Regions from separate parts of the Streptomyces sp. NPDC005435 genome, predicted to be linked through region 1. Evidence: riboswitches for the same ligand, from Rfam matches in the RefSeq annotation. Region 1 holds a riboswitch; each other region holds the start of a gene.

What was found. A riboswitch is a leader RNA that binds a small molecule or an ion and turns the genes downstream of it on or off. The one in region 1 is predicted to bind cobalamin.
Region 2: it holds a riboswitch for cobalamin, as region 1 does, so the genes downstream of both, AB0898_RS11105 (prenyltransferase/squalene oxidase repeat-containing protein) here and AB0898_RS26050 (CbtB-domain containing protein) in region 1, are expected to answer to the same signal.
Region 3: it holds a riboswitch for cobalamin, as region 1 does, so the genes downstream of both, metE (5-methyltetrahydropteroyltriglutamate--homocysteine S-methyltransferase) here and AB0898_RS26050 (CbtB-domain containing protein) in region 1, are expected to answer to the same signal.

The regions. Positions count from the first base shown of each region.
Region 1 is NZ_JBEXEQ010000023.1:4,268-6,518, forward strand. Features, by position in the region: gene AB0898_RS26040 (histidine phosphatase family protein) at 1-208, shown strand, start outside; gene AB0898_RS26045 (CbtA family protein) at 379-1,131, opposite strand; gene AB0898_RS26050 (CbtB-domain containing protein) at 1,154-1,375, opposite strand; cobalamin riboswitch at 1,410-1,550, opposite strand; gene AB0898_RS26055 (helix-turn-helix domain-containing protein) at 1,708-2,251, shown strand, end outside.
Region 2 is NZ_JBEXEQ010000007.1:143,285-145,535, forward strand. Features, by position in the region: cobalamin riboswitch at 1-39, opposite strand, end outside; cobalamin riboswitch at 153-226, shown strand; partial or broken gene AB0898_RS11100 (peptidase) at 354-941, shown strand; cobalamin riboswitch at 1,032-1,157, shown strand; gene AB0898_RS11105 (prenyltransferase/squalene oxidase repeat-containing protein) at 1,261-2,251, shown strand, end outside.
Region 3 is NZ_JBEXEQ010000007.1:130,836-133,086, reverse strand. Features, by position in the region: gene metE (5-methyltetrahydropteroyltriglutamate--homocysteine S-methyltransferase) at 1-1,321, opposite strand, end outside; cobalamin riboswitch at 1,483-1,634, opposite strand; gene AB0898_RS11060 (hypothetical protein) at 1,747-2,061, opposite strand.

The DNA of each region.
Region 1 (2,251 bases):
CGCCGTCGTCGAGCCGGACGTCGTCCGCGCGGCCGTCGTCCACGCGCTGCGCCTGCCGGCCGAGACGTTCTGGCGGCTGGACGTACCCCCGCTGACCGTCACGGAGCTGAGCGGCCGCGCCGGGCGCTGGAATCTGCGCCTCGGCCGCCCGCTCGCGGAAGACGCGCCGACGCCGCCGGAATCCGGCCGTTCCCGGACTGGCCAATGAAACTTAGGCAAGGCTAAGCTAAGTTATACGAGCAGACGCCCGGTACTCGGTCCCACCGGGCGCCGCTCTTCGCCCATGACCCCGTGCCGCTCCCAGTGGCGGGGGCCGGGCGGACGAACGCGAGAGGGCCCCGGACGGTCCCGGGGCCCTCTCGTCGTCGTACCGGGGGCTCAGCCCGAGGCCGCGACCGCCGCGCCCGAAGGCACCTTCGCCGGACGCGGGTTGAGCTGCCGCTCGGCCAACTCGCCGAAGAGCAGCCCGAATCCGCCCCACAGCACGGCCTGCACGGCCAGCGCGGCGAGCCGGAAGCGCCACAGCAGGGTGGCCGGGAAGTCCCGGGGCACCTCGTTGATCACCGGCAGGAACGCGTACGCGAGGCCGATCACCACGGCGAACGCGACGACGGCCACGACCGTGGCCCACCAGGTGCCCAGGCCCGGGGCGAGCCGCTTGCCGAGCAGGGTGGCGCCGATCGCGAGCAGCACACTGAGCAGCATCATCAGGAAGTACAGCGTGGTGCGCTTGCCGATGGTGTCCGGGTCGCCCACCGAGGGCGGGTTCGCCGGGTACTTGAGGAAGGGCACCACGTACACCGCGAGCAGCGCGGCCGTGGACAGCAGCAGCGCGGTCGCGCGGGGGCCGAAGCGCCCGACGCGGCCGAGCGCGAAGCAGAAGGCGAGCGCGGCGATGCCGCCGAAAGCGACCCCGTAGACCAGGACACCGGTGGCGAGACCGGCGGTGGACTGCAGGGAGCGGGAGACGACCTCCATCTCGTGCTCGTGGGAGTGGGCGTCCTCGAAGGCGATCGCCCGGTCGACGTTCGGTTCACCGAGGAAGTAGGCGGCGACCAGGGCGAGCAGCCCGGCGGCGAGACCCGCCAGCATGCCCCGGACGAGGAGGTTTCTGACCGTTGCGGAGTTCATGGGAGTCGCGGCGTCCCTTACGTCAGTGGCAGGGGAAGCCGAGCAGGTGGCGGGCGTCGTGCACCCACTCGTGGACGTCCGTGCCGCTGAACACGGAGGTGGCGCCCTGCTCGGCGCCGACGAAGTAGAGCAGGATCAGCATGAGGACGCCGAAGAAGACGGCCCAGGGCGCGATGTCCTTGAGCGGCAGCTTGGCGGGTACGGCGGGGCTGGTGGCTGTCGGCGGGGCGACGGTCTGCGCCATGGCAGGACCTCCTCGGGAATTCGCGTCCCATCTCGGTGGTGCACAGGACGACGGCCACGGGTCTGACTCGCGCTGCCCCTCCCGGGGCCCCGCTCACAGTGGCGCGACCGTGCCGGACTTCCACCGGCTTCCGTTCCGCCGTCATCGATTTCGCACCGACGGTACCGCGTAAGGGGTGCGCGGCCAAGACCGCGCCGGGGCCGGGTGATCTTCCTCTCCCGGCAGGCCGGAAGGTGTGGGCGCGCGGTGAACACGCCGTGCCGACGCGCCGGTTCACCCTCCTCGTACGCCGTGCCGACGTACCGGTTCGCCCTCCTCGTACGCTGCTCCCCGTGCCGTCCTCCCCGCTCTTCCGCGCCGCCGTCCTCGTCCTCGAAGGGGCCAAGCCGCTCGATGTGGGCATCCCCGCCCAGGTGTTCACCACCCGCGCCTCCATGCCGTACGAGGTACGGGTCTGCGGCGCCGAACCCGGTCTGGTGACCGGCGGCGACGGGCTGTCGTACCACGTGGCGCACGGGCTTGAGGCGCTGGAGTGGGCGGACATCGTGTTCGTGCCCGGCTACCGGTTCCCGGACCGCGAGGACCCGCCGGCCGCCGTGGTCGAGGCGCTGCTCGCCGCGCACGCGCGCGGGGCGCGGCTCGCGGCGATCTCGACGGGCGCGTTCGCGCTGGCCGCCACGGGGCTGCTCGACGGGAAGCGGGCCACCACGCACTGGCACTACACCCGCGCCCTGGCCCAGCGGCATCCGCTGGTCCGGGTGGACGGCAACGTGCTGTTCGTCGACGAGGGCAGCGTGCTCACCTCGGCGGGCGCCGCCTCCGGCATCGACCTGTGTCTGCACGTCCTGCGCGGCGACCTCGGCGTGGCCGCCTCCC
Region 2 (2,251 bases), on a different contig from region 1:
ACTTGTTGCTTCTCAGGCGGATTTGAGCACGATTCGTAAGGGTCGTCAAGGACAGGACGGGGCGGACAGCGGCCGGCTCCCCGGCGATGAGGGCACCCATTGACGCGGAGCGGGCGAACGTGGTCGCATGACGCGCTTTCACTTCAGCACTCAGGGGAAGCCGGTCGGAGTCCGGCGCTGTCCCGCAACCGTAGGTCCGTCGGCGGACGGGCGAGCCGGAGCACCTGGGCTGGAGCCAGGACCGAAGCGCCGTCGTGGACTGCGGCGTGGACCGGAAGGCCGCACCAGGGCTGCCCCCGTGCGCCGCCCGTCTCCCACGCCCGGTCGCGGACGGCCGAGTTGGAGGGGCTGTCATGAAGAACGCCACCGGACGTACCGCCGCGCGACGCACCGCCACGAGACGCACCGCTGCCGGACGCGCCGTTCCGCGAGCGCTCGCGGCGGCCGCGCTCACCCTGGCCGCGACGGGAGCCGCCGTGACCGGTGCGGCCGCCCCGGCGGCGGCCGATCCGCTGTCGAGCTGCACCCCGACCAAGGGCGCGATCGTCGCCGTCGACTTCGGGCCGTGGGGCGGCTCGGTGGTGCGCGGCTGCGACGCAAGCCCGACCACCGGCTACAACCTGCTGCACAACGGCGGCTTCACCACCGCCGGTACGCAGCACGACGGCCCCGCCTTCATCTGCCGGATCGGCAACGCGTCCTTCAACAGCGGGACCCAGTACCCGACTCCGGCGCAGGACGCCTGCGTCCTCACCCCGCCCGCCTCCGCCTACTGGTCCTACTGGATCGCCCCGGCGGGCCAGTCGACCTGGACGTACAGCCCGCTCGGCGCCATGAGCGACAAGCCGAAGGCCGGCGAGGTCGAGGCGTGGGTCTACGGCTCGACCAGCATCGACGGGACGACGGGCAAGCCGAAGTTCACGCCGGATTCGGTGCGGGCGCACTGAGCGGCGGGCGGGAGCCGGGACGGCCGGCCTCGGCTCCCTCGCCCAATCGGGCACTGCGCGTGACGCGTTGACGACACCTCCCGGCCGTGGTGAGATGCTCTCCGTTTCAGCGGTCAGGGGAAGCCGGTCAGAATCCGGCGCTGACCCGCAACCGTGGGCCCGTCGGGAGACGGGCGAGCCGGATCACCTGCGCTGGGACCGTCACACGATCCAACACCGTCGAGGACTGCGGTGTGGAGCGGCCCTCCGGGTTGCCCCGGTCCGGACCCCGTCTCCGCACACACGTCGCTCGCGGCCGACCGAGGGGGGCCTCGTGCACCGAATTCCGAGTGGAAGACCGAGCGGCAGCGGGAGAACGGCGGCCGCGGCCACCGCGTTCCTCCTGGTGTCGGCGGCCGGTGTCTCCCTCTGGACGGCGGCGCTGCCGGCCCACGCCGACCCGCTGGTCCCGGCGGTTCCCTCCACGTCCGCCGCGCCCCTGGCCAAGTCCCCCGCCGTGCGGGCCGCGGCTCCCGACCTGGACAAGGGCACCGCCTATCTGGTCGCCCCGGCCCAGCTGACGGACGGCCACTACTACGAGCCGTTCGGCGGCGGGTTCGCCGATTTCGGCCTGACGATCGACGGGGCGTACGCGCTGGCCGCGACCCGGAAGAACGACGCCGCCTTCACGAAGATCGTGGACTTCCTGGACCAGCGGAAGACCGACGGCACCGAGCGGACGGTCAACGACTGGACAGGGATCGGCACTTCGTACGTGAGCGGCGGTGCGATCGGCAAGGAGGCGCTGCTCGCGGAGGTGGCGGGCAGGGACCCGCGCGCGTTCGGCGGCCAGGATCTGATCGCCGCGCTGGACAAGGCCGTGTGCGCCGAGGCGAGTACGGCGGACACGAGTTGCGCGGCACCGGGCGCCTACACGTACGCGCCCTCGGTGTTCTCCCAGTCCCTCGGTGTCATGGCCCAGTTGAGGGCGGACGACACCGCCAACGCGGCCGCGCCGGTCGCGTACTTGAAGAAGCTTCAGAACGCCAACGGCTCCTGGCCGAGCCTGATCCCCTCGACCGGTGACTCGGACGTGGACTCCACCGCGATGGCGGTGATGGCCCTCGCGCTCCTCCCCGACGACGAGTCGGCCTCGGCCGCCGTGGCGAAGGGCGTGGCCTGGATCGCGAAGCAGCAGAAGGCGGACGGCGGTTTCCCCGGCGCGGCGGGCGACTCCACCAACTCGGCGGGCCTGGCGGTGCAGGGCCTCGGTCTGGACGCGGACACCTACAAGGCGGAGATCGCCAAGGCGCGTGCCTTCCTCG
Region 3 (2,251 bases), on a different contig from region 1:
TCGGCAGCAGCGGCAGCCTGAGATGCGCGCGCTGCGCGGCCGTCCGCTCGGCGTAGGGCTGGGAGCGGCGGGCGTCCGCCTCGGTCACGGCGGCGGCGCGGGCCCGGACGGCGGGGTCGTGGGTGATGGGGGAGGTCGCCCGGGACGCCAAGTCGGCCCGGTTGGCGGCCAGTTCCGCCGAGATGGCACCGGTGCCACGGGTCAGTCCCTTGGCGAGGGTGACGACTTCCGCGGTCTTCTGCCGGGCGAAGGCCAGCCAGCGCAGGATCTGCGGGTCGATCTCCCGCTCGGCGGCCGCGTCGAGCGGCACATGCAGCAGGGAGCAGGAGGCGGAAACATCCACCCGGTCGGCCAGGCCGAGCAACGTCCCCAGAGTGGACAGGGACTTGGCGAGGTCGTTCACCCAGATGTTGCGGCCGTCCACGACTCCCGCGACCAGCCGCTTGCCGGGCAGCCCGCCCACGGCCGCGAGGTCCTCCAGGCTGCCCGCCCGGGTGAAGTCGAGGGCCAGTCCTTCGACCGGCGCCTTGGCGAGCACCGGCAGGGCCGCGCCGAGCCGGTCGAAGTACGAGGAGACCAGCAGCTTCGGCCGGTCGGTACGGGCGCCCAGCTCGCGGTACGCCCGCTCGACGGCGTTCAGCTCGGCCGGGGTGCGGTCCTGCACCAGGGCGGGCTCGTCCAGCTGCACCCACTCGGCGCCCGCCGCGCGCAGATCGGCCAGCACCTCGGCGTAGACCGGCAGCAGACGGTCCAGCAGGGTGAGCGGTTCGAAATCGGCCGGGGCGCCGGGCGCGGGCTTGGCCAGCAGCAGATAGGTGACGGGTCCGATCAGGACGGGACGGGCGGACAGGCCCAGGGCGAGAGCCTCCTTCAGCTCGCCCACCTGCTTGGCCGAGTTGGCGGTGAAGACGGTGTCCGGACCCAACTCCGGCACCAGATGGTGGTAGTTCGTGTCGAACCACTTCGTCATCTCCAGCGGCGCGACCTCCTGCGTGCCGCGCGCCATCGCGAAGTAGCCGTCCAGGGCGTCGGCTTCGACGGCGTCGCGGTGCCGCTCCGGGATCGCGCCCACCATGACGGTGGTGTCCAGGACGTGGTCGTAGTACGAGAAGTCGCCGGCCGGGACCTCGTCGATACCGGCGTCGGCGAGCTGCCGCCAGTTGCTCCGCCGGAGTCCGGCGGCCGTGTCCCTGAGGGCGCCCGCGGTGACGCGGCCCTTCCAGTAGCCCTCGACGGCCTTCTTCAGTTCCCGGTTCGGGCCCTGGCGGGGGTAGCCGTACACGGTGGACCGTGCTGCCGCGGCTGCGGACTTGGCTGTCACGGAGATCTCCTTCGCGAGATGAATCCCTGAGATCCCGGGAACACCGCGAACGCGCGAAGGGGTGACGGACCGCACGGCGGCTGCCGTTCGGTCGCCTACGCCGACCCGCCCACGAGGTCACCGGGATGTCCGCGCACGAGTGGTCGCGCGCGGGCAGTGGCAGGTCTTCGGACTCGCGGGCACGTCCCCCTCGTACCGGAGGACACCTACTGGCCGTCGCTTCCCAGGCCCGCTGCGGACCCAGTGCGTATGACGGCGGTCGTTCCCGCTCACCGCTGCGGGGCAGTCCCGGATTCCCACCGGGTTCCCTCTTGCGACGCCCCCGCCTGGCGGACGGGTCGAACCAGCTGCACGGGCCAGCCTAGGGGGCGGGGGCCGGGTTCGGGGGGTGACGTCCACCATTCGGATGGGCCCGCGGGGAGGTGCTACCGCCTCGGCGGCGGGAAGGCGTACAGCCCGAGGATCTCCGGCAGCGGCGCCACGCCCGGGCCCCCGGCCCGTACCCACTCGGTGATGTCCTCGGTCGCGGCGGGGTCGTTCACCAGGCCCAGCCAGACCGGTCGGCCCCCGGCCGCCCGCCCGGCGGCGGACGGCTGGACGACGATGACGTTGGCCCGCTCGCACACGTCGAGACACTCCGAGACCCGCACGGGCACCTCGGCACGCAGCCGCGCGGTCTGCGCCGCGTGGTCCACCCCGGGCACCTTGGCGGTGCCACAGCAGCAGTCCCGGCAGACCACGACCCGGCACGGCACGGGGTGCCCCGGGGCGCTCGCCACTTCGGCGGATGGCTCGGGCGGCCCGGCCGATGCCTCGGATACCTGGGCGGATCCCTCGGACACTCCGACCGGCGCCTCGGATACCTGGGCGGATCCCTCGGACACTCCGACCGGCACCTCGGATACCCGGGCGGATGGCTCGGGCACCCGG